2 regions of the Chryseobacterium oryzae genome follow, and region 2 is predicted to be linked to the other one. Evidence: riboswitches for the same ligand, from Rfam matches in the RefSeq annotation. Region 2 holds a riboswitch; the other holds the start of a gene.
The links. Region 2 has a riboswitch for cobalamin ahead of MTP08_RS07875 (YncE family protein). Riboswitches for the same ligand answer to the same signal wherever they lie in the genome.
Positions count from the first base shown of each region.

Region 1 (7,578 bases), 780 kb from region 2:
ATTTCTATCGGTACATTTACATTAAGCGGAATATTATAGCCTTTTGCTTCTTTTTTAATAACAAGATAAGGTGTTTTTATATCTGCTTTACGAATAACATTTACCTCTACCCAGTCTTTTTTGTAAACATAATTTTTGTCTGAGTATAAATCGTCATCATATCCAATAAAATTCTGAGGAATGGTAATTTGTTTTACATCAACAAAAAGAGTGTCAGATTTGGTATTAATGGCTATTTCTTCGGTGTCTTCTTTATTTCCTGTAAAAAGCATATCTCTTTTTGCCATACTTATTCCGAAGTAGGTAGATAATCCTATTACTGCAAGAAATAGTGCTCCAACAACCCATCCGATATTTCTCAGTTTTGTTTTAGGAGAGAAAATTTTAATGCTCAGTAATGTAAATAATATTGCAGGTATTAAAGATCCTATAATAATTATTGCTGCCAAAACATCGTACAGACCATTGTCATCAAAAAAGAATCTCATTTCGTTTGCCCCGGGAAAATTAGAATCAATTCCAAATAGTCCGAAAACTACAAATACTCCTATTATGCTGCTTACTGCCATTATGGCGAAGAAAATTCCGATAATGTATTTTAGAACATTCCATATTCCGCTCCCTGCATTATTTATGTATGGCTTATTTTCGTTATAAATTTCTCCTGCTCTTGCAGTTGTTTCATTGGCAAACTGTACAATTTTACTAGATTCTTCCTTTAGATTATCAAAATTCAGAGGTTTACCTTTCATTTTCAAAAAATCGGATGCCGTTTCTGCTTTTGGTAAAACTGCCCAAAGAATGAAGTACAAAACAATCACTAATAAAGAAGATCCAGGAGCTACCCAAAGAAAAATGAATGCTCCAACCCAGATAAGTCTCATCCAGGTAATATCCATTCCGGAATATGCTGCTAAACCCGCACAAACACCGGCGATTTTTTGGTTTTCAGGATCGCGGAATAATTGTCTCTTGTCAGAATAATAAGTTCCTGAGCTGCTTTTCTTAGAATTTTTCTCTGAATAGTATGCTTCTTCCTGCTCTTCAATCTTTTCTGGAGAACCAATCTGAGCAATAACTTTTTCTACATCCGCGTCATTAATTACTTCTCGTCTGCTCAAAGTTTCTTTGAAGATTTCTACCATTCTTATTTCTATATCGTGCATTACTTCATCTGCTTCGGAAGCATCTAATGAGCTTCTCAGAGCATTTAAGTAATCGCTGAGCTTAATATATGCATGTTCTTCTATGGTAAAAGAAAAACCTGCGAGTCCTATTGAGAGTGTCTTGTTCATAGCTTTTGTTTTTAATTTTTTTGAGTGATTTGGTTTACAGAATCTGTAAGTTCTTTCCAGGTGTTTTGCAGTTCGGATAAAAACATTTTGCCTTTTTCTGTGATCTGATAGTATTTTCTGGGAGGTCCTCCTGTAGATTCTTCCCATCTGTAGGAGAGAAATTCTCCGTTTTTCAATCTTGTAAGAAGAGGGTAGAGGGTTCCTTCCACTACATCCAGTTTTCCTTTTTTTAATTCATCTATCAAATCCGAAACATACATTTCACGATGATTGATGAGGCTTAAAATACAGAATTCCAGAATCCCTTTTCGCATTTGCGCTTTGGTATTTTCGGTATTCATTGTTAATTGGTTTTGTTAATTTGTTATCATTATTTCAGAAAAAAATTCTCAGCTAATGAATCTATTCTGATTTTATATTACAAAGATATGTAATTAAAATGGTATTATGCAATACAAAGTAGTAAAATAAATTTTAAATTAAATTTAAGTATTTGGTAATCATTAATTTAAATTTAAAGATAATTTTGCTTTTGGAAAAATTATATGAATTGAGCATTAAATTTTGATTGTGTTGATAAAATCTAAGCGGATCGTTTTGTTCAAAACAAATAGGAATTCTTAATTTTGTGGGATGAAAATTCAAAAAGAAATCGATTTTATTATTGCAGTAGATGCATTAAAAAATGTTCAGCGCAGAAATTATAATGCAGACGATTCGCGAAGAGAAAATACGGCAGAACATTCTTGGCAGATTATTATTTTGGCTCAGATTCTTTATCCTTATGCAAAAAATAGAGCAGATATAGATTTGTTGAGAGTAATAAGAATGCTTTCTATTCATGATTTGGTGGAGATTGAAGCGGGAGACACTTTTCTTTTTGATGAAGCTGCTATGATTGGCAAATTTGAAAGAGAAAAGCTTTCTGCACAGAATATTTTTGGAATTTTAGACGAGCCCATCCGTTCAGAATTTTATAATCTCTGGCTGGAGTTTGAAGAGGAGAAAACTCCGGATGCGATTTTTGCCTGTGCAATAGACAGAATAATGCCCTTCATTTTAAATTCTCATACTTCAGGGAAAAGCTGGACTGAAGCGAAAGTAACCGAACAGCAGATAAGAAAAATGCTCGAAAATGCTATATGCAGAGCTTCTGATGAGATGGAAGAAGCTTTTCATGCTCTTCTGAATCTCAGTTTGGAAAACAAAAAAGTGGTAAAGCAATAATAATTTCGGCGGGCAAAGCCCGCCGAAATTATCAGATATTATAATATTTGTATCGGTTTTTTGTGCTCATCAATGGCTACAAACGTGAAATCTCCTACAATTGCCCTTTCTCTTTCGTATGAATACATTTGCTCGGTGTAGATCTCAACATTTACTTTCATACTGGTTCTGCCAACATAAGAAACTTTGCCAATAAGTTCTATAATGGTTCCTGCGGGAATTGGCTTTTTAAAATCAATTTTATCGCTACTTACTGTTACAACGCGTTTTCTAGCGAATCTTGTTGCGGCAATAAATGCCACTTCATCCATAAGCTGCATCGCTGTTCCTCCGAAAAGAGTATCGTAATGATTGGTAGTGCTTGGGAAAACGGCTTTGAAAATTCTTGTTTCGGAAGCTTTAATTCTTTCTTCTGTTGTCATTTTACATATTCAATTTAAAAGCGAAAAAGCATTTAAACCAACAGAAAGAACTTGGAAGATTATAAAATCTTCAAGCTGCTGTCAATCTAAAAACTTCAATCGCGAAAGTTTTTATTTTAAAAGAAAAATTGGCAGGTCTCCTGGCTTGTAACTCTCATATATCTCCTTCCCATACTTTGTACAGTGGTTTATGATAAAGATTATAGTTACTAACAGTTGCGCGACAGCTCGTGATTTTCACACGATTCCCTTTTCATTTGCGGTTAAGCAAAACCATTTTTTCGAAAACCATCTAAGGTATTCTTTTGCAAAGGTAAAAAAATAGAATTATTCTGGATTGCTAAAAATAATCTGACTGATTACTTTTCCTTCTTTAATAGTCCAAAGAGTGGTGTATCTATGTTCTCCAGATCCGTTTATCATATAAAGAAAAATATGATCTTTGTCGATAGATGAAACGGCTACCTTATCAAAATCCATAGTGGGCTGAAACATGTTTTTTATGGCTTCTCTTACAAAAACAGAACCTCTTCCGGGTTGCTGTACTCGGATAGATTTTATTTCGGTAAGACCTTCTGGGAGTTCTTTACCTATTCCCCATGTTTTTACTTTATCAATTTTAATAATATTTCCTTCCGAATCTTTCTCCTGTTTCCTGTAGCTTGCATTGGAAGGATAAATATCTATAATGACTTTTGTACGCTCGTTTGTTGGAATTTTTTGGTTGGTATCGTCAGTAAAAATAAGGGATTTCCCATTTTTAGATTTAGAAGGCGTAAATTTTGGAAGCTGATCTACATAAGCAATTCTTTCTTTGTTTACCATTCCTTCTTTGGTGAGACTGTCGTATCGTACGAACGGTTTAGGAATTTCTTCTTTTTCGGGATATTTAATCCAAATCCAATCTGTTTCTCCGGGAGCGGGTTTTACGTAAAAAAAAACATCACCTTTACGCATTCTTATTTTATCAACAATTTTTCGGTAATCTTCTTTATGAACACGTACCATTGCATATCCTTCCTCTGCTTTTACCACACCAAAAGGTACTTTGTTTTGTGCAAATATTAAACATGAACAAAAAATGAATACAGATAAAAAAAATGCTTTATTAAAAAATTTCATTGTTTACAGGAATATTTTTGTAGTTCAAAGATATAATTAATTATTTTTTTTGTGATAATAATATTGTAATTCTTCCGAATCTTTAATTTTCTTTACGCAATGATTAGAAAGGAAGTAAATTTCATCCGAAAGATTTATAATATTTTCGCTAACAAAATCAGAAATTATAAATCCCTTTTCTTTAGAAATTTCTTTAATAATCTTCATCGCTTTTTCTGCAAAAATGGGAGAGAGACCAGTAAAGGGTTTTTCTAGTAAAATGAATTCTGCTTTGGAATAAACAATTGTTAATAATTCCACCATTTTTATTTCTCCTCCGGAAAGATTTCTTGTATAACTATTTAAAAAAGACTTCATGATGTCGATATGAGACAGTTTTTCGGCATTTTCCAAATCACAAAACAAGAATATTAAATCTTTAACCTTAATATTTTTAGGAAAAATACTTTCTTGAGGTAAATAAGCGATTCTGTTTCTTCTGTCGGATTGTTTTGTGAGTATTTGGTCATCAATTTTTATAAATTGACTGTCTGCCTTAGTGGTTCCAAAAATTATTTCTAATAATGTTGATTTCCCAACGCCTTAGTTTCCTAATAATGCTACAATTTTACCTGTTTCGCATTTTAAGTAAATATATTGTAAAATCTTTTTAGATCCATAAGCCTTTGTTACGCTGTCAACATGAAGAACACTCATAAAAATGATGTAATTAATTTTAAAATTACAACAGACAAAATGGTAATAATCCAAAGATGCAACCTTGAAAATCCAAAATTAGCATAGAAAATGTATTCGTTTTTTAATCTAAGTTCATAGATGAAGTAGTGCATCATAGGAAAAATAAGTAAAAAACTTGTACTGAAATTTTTCAGACTAATTCCTGCTGAAAAAGAAGTTAATAAAGAAAATAAAACTCCTGGAATCAAAAGTTTTCTATAAAAAATCCAAAGAATTTTTAAGTTTAAAATCATACATTAATTCAGCCAACTATATATAAAAACTCCAAATCAATCGAACTAGATTCTCTCCAGCTCATCTCCATCAATCGTAGTTTTAAATGTTCCATAATTCACAATCACTTTATTTCTGGAAATCTTCTCAATGGTTCCCACACTTGTACTTCCGGTAATTCTTACCCTTTGCCCCACTTTCATCCATACAGCACGGTCTGTTTTACGCTTTTCTTCTATTTTTTCGTTGGTTTCGGTGATTTTTTCGATCACTTCTTCTTTTTTCAGCTGTTGGGTAATTTTTCTTTTAACCACCTGAAGCCTTTTAGATTCATCTTTATCTGCACCAATTTTTCTGAATTTCTCCTGCTCCAGAATTTTCACAAAATCTTTCACCACATCTTTTCTGGATTTACCTTTCACATAGCTATCTATAAAAGATTCAATTTTGTTTCCGAACTGAAGTTTTCTATGCTCATCTTCGTATAGTTTCTGGAAATTAAATAATTTCTGCTGAAGCTGCTCATTGAGTTTCTGCAGATTATCACGCTTATCTTCCACAGATTCTTTTCTTTCGGCAAGATCGGTTTTCAGTTTTTCAACTTCATATTTTTCCTGCTGAAGTTTTACAATCGTTTTATCTAAATTAACAATATCGTGCTCTACTTTTTTCTTGGCAGAATGAATGATGAATCTCGGGATTTTATTCTTCTCGGCGACTTCAAAAGTAAACGAGCTTCCGGCTTGTCCTACTTCAAGTTTATACATCGGCTCCAGAGTTTCTTCATTAAAAAGCATGGCTGCATTTTGAGCGTTCGGAAGCTGTTCTACCACCAGTTTTATATTAGTGTAATGGGTGGTAATGATGGCGAAACTTTTTTTATCATAGAAAAATTCAAGAAAACTTTCTGCTAAAGCTCCGCCGAGCTCGGGATCGGAACCTGTTCCAAATTCATCAATCAGCAAAAGGGTATCTGCATCTGCTTCACGAATGATTCCGCTCATTTTTTTCAGACGGGAAGAGTATGTGGAAAGGTGGTTTTCAATAGACTGATTGTCACCAATATCCGTCATGATTTTACTGAAGAAAAACATTTCGGATTTTGGATGAACGGGTACTAGAATTCCGCTCTGAATCATCAATTGAAGAAGTCCAACAGTTTTCAGAGTGATAGATTTCCCTCCCGCATTCGGACCGGAAATACAGATAATCCTGTTGTGCTCTGTGAAAGTAAGCGATTGCGGATGTATGGTTTTGTTTTCTGCTTTATTTCTTAAAAATAATAAAGGATGAAACGCATCTTTTAACCGTAAAGTTTTATGTCTGTTGATTTTAGGTAAAACTCCGTTGATGAGTTCTGCAAATTTTGCCTTAGCCCTGCTTAAATCGAGATCGAAAATATATTTCTGATATCTCCAAAGCTGAGGCTGAAACTCAGCAAGTTCTGCTGTGAGCTGTCTTAAAATCTTATCAATTTCCTTTTTTTCTTCGTCTTCACTTTCTTTAAGCTTAAAGTAGTGTTTTATGACACTTTCCGGCTGTATATAAGTAATTGAGCCGGTTTTAGAAAGACCTAAAACCCTTCCCGGCACTCTTTTTTTGAATCCCGATTTCACGGCTAAAACTCTCTGGTCATCAATTATCGTTTCGCGGATATCGTCCAGAAATTCACTTTGTCCGTAATTAAACAGAGCACGGTTAAAATTTTCTGTAATTGCTTTTTTGGCGTGCTGAATTTCTGCTCTTAAACCTTTTAAAACAGGGGATGCTTCACTTTTTACTTCGCCAAAACGGTTGAAAACTTTGTCTATTTTATCAATAATTTCTTTTTTGAATTCCAATACAGAAACATCCTGAATTAAGCTTGGGAACGTTTCGGGCATCGTAGGGAAAAATTTCTGTAGTTTTCCTATCTGCTCCGTTAGGGTTTTTATTTTAATAAATGCTGAGTTTTCTAGCCGGTAGTTTTCTATCAGCATCAGTTTCAGTTCGTTCTCAATATCTTCGTATTCGTCAAAAGGAATTGCATTAGAACTTTCAAAACTTGAAAGATATTCTGAGGTCTTTTTTAATGAAATTTCGGCCTCATCAATATTCATTGGGCGAAGCTGAAGAATTTTTTCTCTGGTTTTCGGAGAGTATGCAAATGGAGCAATTTCCGCAAGCAACTGCGGAAATTCAAGCTCGTCTAAGTCTTCGTTATCTATATACACTCTGCAAAGATAATTATTTTGAAAATGAAATAATTTGAGAATTTGAAATTGCACTTCAGATTTCAAATCATTTAATTAAATTTGGCTTATGAAACTTGAAACCGAAAGACTTATCCTTTATCAAAATTCAGTGAAAATTCAAAGGCTTTTCAAAAAGTGGATTCGTTTTGGAAGAGGGAATAGAGTTTTAAAAGTGAGATGTTTTATAAAAAATTAGAAATACAATGTCAGTTACGTTTGAATTAAAAATTAATTACAACATTTAAATAAATGATCAAATTAACTCATTCTCAAATTTTCAAATTCATACTATGACCTGGACCGACGTTTTAGCACCGATAAAAAATA
Region 1 covers NZ_CP094529.1:935,834-943,411, forward strand. Annotated here, with positions in the region: gene MTP08_RS04345 (PspC domain-containing protein) at 1-1,295, opposite strand, end outside; gene MTP08_RS04350 (PadR family transcriptional regulator) at 1,307-1,636, opposite strand; gene MTP08_RS04355 (HD domain-containing protein) at 1,929-2,522, shown strand; gene MTP08_RS04360 (acyl-CoA thioesterase) at 2,561-2,944, opposite strand; cobalamin riboswitch at 3,058-3,237, opposite strand; gene MTP08_RS04365 (hypothetical protein) at 3,272-4,066, opposite strand; gene MTP08_RS04370 (ATP-binding cassette domain-containing protein) at 4,103-4,621, opposite strand; gene MTP08_RS04375 (endonuclease MutS2) at 5,083-7,230, opposite strand; gene MTP08_RS04380 (uracil-DNA glycosylase) at 7,542-7,578, shown strand, end outside.
Region 1: another riboswitch for cobalamin. It lies ahead of MTP08_RS04360 (acyl-CoA thioesterase); the one in region 2 lies ahead of MTP08_RS07875 (YncE family protein).

Region 2 (7,578 bases):
GCATTATGTCCGTACCACCATTGTACTAATGCATCTTTTACGCCTGCATACATAGAATAAGACTTCCAAGAATCAAAAGAAAGAGGTATTTCTAAATTATTGAGAATATGAAGCATTGCAAGTCCGATCCAGGTTCCTATATAAAACCAAATAGCAACATAGAGATGCCTTACTCTTCTTCTTGCAATCGTCATAAACATATTGATTCCGAAAATAACCCATGAAAAGGTAATTAATATATCAATAGGCCATTCATGTTCTGCATATTCTTTGGAAGTATTAATTCCCATAAAGAATGTGATGAACGTTGCAACAATCATAATCTGCCATGTCCAGAAATGAATCCAAGAAAGTGTAGGACTCGCCATTGGTGTTTTTAAAAGCCTCGGCAAAGAGTAATAAACACCGGTGTAAACACTGTTACATACAAATGCAAAAATTACAGTATTGGTGTGCAGCATTCTTATTCTTCCAAAACCAAAAGCACCATGCGTATCTATTAAAGTCTGAATTCCTCCCGCTCTTAAACTATGAATGGTTGCATCATCGGTTCCAAATAAAAACTCGGGCAATTCCGGATAAAAAAGCATTAATGCTGCCGTAATCCCAAATGTAAACCCAATGAGACCAAATACTATTGTCGCATAAAGAAATGCTTTAACAATATTATTGTCATAACTAAATTTTTCTAACTCCATATCACTTTTATTTTTTCTTTTTTTGCTTACTAAAAATCATAATCCAATTATATCTAATACAGATAATCGATGAGGATTATAAATTCAAGAAAGAGAGCTTATAAATAATTTTCAAATTTATAAAGAGCATATCCTTTAAACATGGTACTAATTATGGAAAATATTGCTAAATAAGCAGATTGTAATTGTTGAAAATGAAAGATTTTAATGCATCAATATGGTTAGAAATTGCCATCAATATCAATGAATCGGTGGATGATAAAGTCTTCAGGAGTAGTATTGTTTCCTGAAAGTATCCGGCGTGTAACCCGTATATTTTTTGAAGAATTTTATAAAATAGGAAGTATCAAAAAAACTCAGTTCCATAGCTATATTGGCAACAGACAAATCGTAATTTACAAGCATTCTTTTAGCTTCCAACAAAATACGATTTCTAATAATTTCGCCCGCAGACCTATTCAGATTATCTTTGCATACAAAATTGAGATGGTTGGAAGTTACATACAGCAACGACGCATAATCTTTGGGAAGTCTTAGTTCTTTAAAATTATCTTCAATAAGATTAAAAAACTGTTTAAGAAATACCGAACTTCGGTTTCCGTTGCTTAAAATTGTGGCTTTTACTGGCAATTCTCTGCTAACCAGTATAAATAAACGAAGCATTTCTGCAGCAATCATCATCATGGTATACTCATCGCTTTTAGCCATTTCTTTCAAAATAATTTCAAAAATTTCTACAATTCTTGGTCGAATATTCTCGCTCAGCTTCAGCATTTGGAGATCCGAAAAAACATTGAAAAAAGTAAACTGATCAATAACAGATGAACTTAAAAATATCTGGTCAAAAAAAATATCCAAAAAATTGATAACATAGCCTTCCACCTCATCTTCTTCGAACTTCCAATGGTGAACCTGTCCCGGAATCATAAAATAAATACAACCTTCTTCAATTGCATAATTTGTAAAATCTATCTTGTGAACCCCTTTTCCTTTTGTGAAGTAAACGAGATGATAAAAAGAATGCTTATGAATATTTTTAATAGGAGGATTGTTAATTAAATATCCTTCAAACTTATCTGCATTAAAAAGGTCTTTAGACAGTTTATTACTTACCAGATTACAAATACTGAATGTTGGGTATTTTTTTTCCATGAATTAAAAGATTAATTCCATGGTATTTAAGAAATCTTCAAAAGGAACTAATATCTACGCAAAATTAGAATTTTACTAACCTAAATTATGGTAAAAATCAAAGTAAGAATAGTATAATTTAAGTTTTTTCACCACTTAAGTATTAACATTCCTTACTTTTTTATTCAATTGAAAAAATCTCACAAAAAACTTAATAAGAACAAAAAAGGTGTGCTTAAATGGCACACCTTAATATTTAGACAACAATTGCTTAAGCAAATTTATCTTTTAATTATTTTTTTAGAAATAACAGATTTATCAGTTTGAATTTCAACTACATAAACACCAGAAGGAAGATTCTGTATATTTATTTTATTGTTAGTGGCAGTTAAAACTTGCTGCCCTGTTACAGAATATAAAGCAACCTTTTCAATCTTATCCGTTGTATCAATCATAATAAAATCGCTTGCCGGATTTGGAAAAATCCTGAAACTTTCTTTAGCAATATCTTTTATACTTAAATTAACGTTTGCTTCAGTAGGTATAAAAGGTCTTCTAGATCCGAAACCCAAACCAAACCAATCATTGTTATTAAGCACTACAGACGAAAGATTAGCACTCGTTTTCCAGTTAGACAGATTTGTACCTTTATAAAGTTTCCAAGAAGAATTTCCGGAAGAAGTACCCGAAAAAGAATTTAAAGATGCCGAAGAAATCTGATTGGATGCTGCGGTAAAACTAAAAGTATTGGTATATGAAGCAATCATTTGCAAAGCCTGTTCTCCCGTAATAGTACCGTTATACTGAATGCCAAAAACAAAGGAATTTGCATTTCCGTTGGAATTATTGGTTCCGAAATCAACAACAACCAAGCTTCTGTGAGATCCAGCACCAATCCAATTTGTGATTTGGGATGCATTATACCACTGAGAACCATAAGCTGCGATAGGCAACACCGGCGCTTCAGCAGTCGGATTACTAAAGCCGTAACTTGCACCGTACCATGTACCGTCCTCAATAATTCCGCTGTTCATCCATCCATTCATTCCAAATGCAGAAGGATCTGTTGCAGTCCATAAGCTCCACCAATCGGGTGAAGATTGTTGCGAATGACTGTTAAAACTTACTTTATCCAGAAAACCGTTATTAAATGTAAGATTATAATCAAAAGCTGGTTCTGCAGCTTTTATCATTTGCAGCATTTGTGGAGGAGTAATATTTTGTCCGGGATTAAACCTTACTCCCCAAACATACGATCTGTCGTCGGTTCCATCCTTAAAATCTGCAACAAAATAAGCCGTTTGTGAGCCTGTTCCAGCAAAAAACTTCACATCATTTGCCGTGAACTGAGCTACACAAAAAGCATATAAAAACGTAGAGAATAATACGCTGAAAAACTTTCGCATTCTTTAATTACTTAACGATTAATTTTTCTGAGAAATGAGAATCTTTATCTGTAATTTTTACCACATACACTCCTTGCAATAAAGAACTGATATCTATTCCGTTTTCATTGTACATTCTTTCAAGAACCATTCTTCCATTAGCATCGTATACTTGAACTTTTGCTTGCTGAAGTCCTTTCACAAAGAATTTCTGGCTTGCCGGGTTTGGATAAATGCTTACCCTGGATGTTTTCTTATTTTCCTCTGTAGAGAGTGAAGCACTGCTGTATGCAATAATCTGGTTTGGCAAATAGGTTGTTGTAAAAGTATTGAGCAAATTACCTTGTAAATCGTAAGAATATACTTTTCCCGCAGCAATATATCCTTTAGGATCGGCAGCATAGATTTTATTATTTACAACATTAAATCCATATGCGGTTCCGTATGAATTAACTGCTATTGGAGTAACCGCAATAGCATTTGTATTGAATGATGGGTTTGCAATAGGCGTTTTATAAATGGAAGCCTCATTCATATAATAAATGTTAGTACCATCTGTATCCATATAAGTTGGTTTGGTACCCACAGGAAATGTAAATGTTGAAACCGTTGCCTGAGCAGCAGTATCATATACTGTAAATGTCCCAAAAGAGTTTGCTGTATAAGGGTTTCCTGAACTCATGATGTACAACAAATCATTTTTTTCGAAAATACTATGCGGAGAATCGCCTACATTTACCTGAGACTCAACTGCATTTGTATTAAGATTAACAACATCCATAAAATGATTAAGACTAAATCCGCCTTTCAGCAAAACATACAGTTTATTATTTTTACTGAAGATTTTTTCTGCTCCGGCACCTACGGAAATACTGCTTTCGTAAGCATAATTATTCAGATTATACACTGCAACATAATCATCCGTTAAACTGCTTGTTCCCCAATTGGTTACATACAATTTGTTTCCACTGAATGCAATATATCTGGGATTATTTAAATTAGTTGTGATGGTTGTAACTAAAGAAAAATCAGATTTATTAATAACCTTAATGGTATTGGAAATATTTAAAACCACAAAAATTTTATCTCCAAAAATTTTAATGTCCTGAGCAGTATCTCCCAGCGTTGCATTGTTATTTTTTAGCTTAAAATAATTGTTGGTGATGACCGACTGGTTGTCGATAAACGAAATTTCAGCATTAGAACTTCCCGCTCCGCCTTCATTAAGGACAAGAACTCCTTCGGTTTGTGCATTGGTCCACGAAAAGACGAATGCCAGAATAAGAAAATAGAATTTCTTCATGATATAATTGTATTAAAGTTTTACTCCCGAAACTTCGCTTTAGGGCACAAAACGCTCATGAAAAATTCTTTGCAGAAATTCTTTTCATACGCTTTTATTCCCGAAAGCTGAAATTAATCTAAGGCAGGTCTCCTGGCTTGCATATTATTATAACCTTCCCAAACTAGAGGTTCAGTGGTGTATTTATAATAATTTATATAGCTTACAGTTGCGGGTACAGCTCAAGATTTTTATACTTGATTCCCTATTAATGAACGCATCGGTTCAACCTTAAACTTTTACAAAGATATTATTTTTAATTTTTGATGTTTTTTAATACATCAGCATGGTTTTGAAGCTTATAGAATTAATTTCCAAAATATTTTATTGTTTAAAAAGCAAAATAAACATCATAAAATAGAATTTAACACAAATTTCATTATTTATAATCAGTCTTTTTCAATATTGAATATTTAAAACTTTCTTCACAATAAACTTTCATCATTTGTAGTATATTTGTATAAAATTTAAGTTCCCAACAAAATTCTTTTTCAGATATGATCATTGCAGCGATAGACATAGGAAGTAATGCAGCCAGACTATTAATAAATGAAGTAAAAATTCAGAATGGTAAGCCAGAATTTATTAAACTGAATCTTCTCAGAATTCCTTTAAGATTGGGGATGGATGTTTTCACTATCGGAAAAATTGGTGAAGAAAGAGAAAAAATGGTTATCGATTCTATGAAAATCTTCAGCGATCTGATGAAAGTCTACAAAGTTGAACATTACAGAGCTTGTGCTACAAGTGCAATGCGCGATGCAGATAACGGAAAAGAAATCATTGAACAGGTGAAACAGACTTCAGAAATCAGTATTGAAATTATTTCAGGAGACGAAGAAGCGACTTTAATTTACGAAAATCATGTTGCAGAAGGTTTAGACAAAGATTTCGCCTATCTTTATGTAGATGTTGGCGGTGGTTCTACCGAGCTTACCTTCTATGAAAACAATAAAATGATCTACGAAAAATCTTTCAATATAGGAACCATAAGATTGCTGAACAATTTAGTTACAGAAAACAATTGGAAAGAAATGAAAGAGGAGATTAAGAAAAATATTGTAAGTAAAAAACCGATTGTAGCGATTGGATCCGGCGGAAACATCAACAAAGTTTTCTCTATGAGTAAAACAAAAGACGGAAAACCCATTTCTTCGGCGCATCTTAAAAAGGTTTACAAAGAATTTAATGATCTTACCGTTGAAGAAAGAATGACGAAATACGGCTTTAGACAAGACAGAGCCGATGTTTTGGTTCCTGCACTGAAAATCTATAACAACATTATGAACTGGTCTGAAATTACCAAAATTTTTGTTCCTAAAATCTCTGTTGCAGATGGATTAATTCATCATATTTACAACCAGGTAAAAGCAACTAAATAATTCTTTTAATCGAGAAGTATTCTATCATTAATTAACAAAAAATTAAAATACTACAAAGTATAACTTAATAATTCAAAATTATAAAAAATCCGTTTTTCATTACTGAAAAACGGATTTTTACTGACTAAAATTTCAAGCTATTTCATTGATGAATCAACTTTTTGGGCTTCTTTTAAATGTTTTTCCAAAGTAGGAACTGTATTGGATGCGAAAGTCTTTAAAGAAGTATCTTTTCCTTCTGAAGACTGTTTTTTAAATGCATCAATATCCTTTTTATGATCGGAAACCATCATTTTGGCATAAGCTTTATCAAATTCTGCTCCCTTTTTCATTTTTAATTCATCGAACATTGCCTGCTGTTCGGTAGTCATTGCTGCAGGAAGGCTATAATTGTTTGCCGAAGCCCATTTCTTCAGCTCTTCTCCAGCCATTGTATGATCTTTTACAATCATAGCAGCCAAAGATTTCACAGCGGCACTCGAAGCATTGGTTTCCGCAAGTTTTCCGGTCATTACTTCCATCATACTTCCTGTTGATGCTGCATCTGCAAACATTTTGTCCTGAGAACTGAGCATTGTATTGTCTGTTCCCATATTGTCCGCAGTGGTTGCAGAATCGTTAAGAGTTGTAGGAGAATCTGATGTAGACATCGTTAAAGAATCTGAATTACTGCCGGCAATAGTAGTTTCTTTTTTGTTGCACGACACGATTGTAGCTACAGCTAACACTGTAAGAATTGAATTTTTCATAATGTTTGATTTGGTTTGTATATTTTGAATATGTCTTTTCAGTAACAATTACACTGCCAATTTATATTTTTTGAATAAATAAATAATTATAATTTTAAAATTCTTATCAATAAATCAATTTAATTAAATAAAGCAAATAATAATACAACTAAAATCTAAGTTTCGACAATTTTGTAGAATTACTTTTTTATCCATCACTCTTTTGGTCTTATTATTGAAACACTATTTATCATATTTCTAAAGTTTGGATAATTAAATATTCTTTTCACCACCAACAGTGGTTATTCAGATAGAGACAAAAATTTAAATAAAATTCACTAAAATAAAAGATATGTTAAAAAAATTAATCGCAGGATTAGGTGGAGCTATTGCCCTCAATTTACTGCACGAAACGATCAGAAAAAACTTTAATGATGTTCCGCACATTAATGAACTTGGAGAAGAAGCCCTCCAAAAAGTTGCCGAAGCAAATGATATTCAACTTTCGGATCCCGACACCATCTATGCCGCCACTTTGACAGGAGATATTGTAAGCAATGCAATGTATTATGCCGGTACTGCGACCAACCACGAATTTATAAGCGGTGTTGCAGCGGGTGTTGGAGCTATTTTACTTCCTGAAAAGTTAGGATTAGACAGCACTCCGGTAGCAGAAAATACCAAGAAAAAAATTATGACTATTGGATATTACACTTTCGGAGCGATTGTTACAAAACTGATTTACAATAAAATAAAATAATAAAAACTAAAATTTCACCAGTCCGTCTGTAAGACACTTCCATTGAATTTTAGAAAAACCAATCATCCCACCAATAGCGATGATGAGGTTTCTAACAGAATCTATAATACCCGATTTAAAATTCGGGTATTCATTCCTACCATGAATAGACG
Region 2 covers NZ_CP094529.1:1,717,951-1,725,528, forward strand. Annotated here, with positions in the region: gene ccoN (cytochrome-c oxidase, cbb3-type subunit I) at 1-698, opposite strand, end outside; gene MTP08_RS07865 (AraC family transcriptional regulator) at 966-1,850, opposite strand; gene MTP08_RS07870 (T9SS type A sorting domain-containing protein) at 2,111-3,235, opposite strand; gene MTP08_RS07875 (YncE family protein) at 3,243-4,517, opposite strand; cobalamin riboswitch at 4,623-4,805, opposite strand; gene MTP08_RS07880 (Ppx/GppA phosphatase family protein) at 5,054-5,938, shown strand; gene MTP08_RS07885 (DUF4142 domain-containing protein) at 6,076-6,687, opposite strand; gene MTP08_RS07890 (hypothetical protein) at 7,019-7,426, shown strand; gene MTP08_RS07895 (hypothetical protein) at 7,433-7,578, opposite strand, start outside.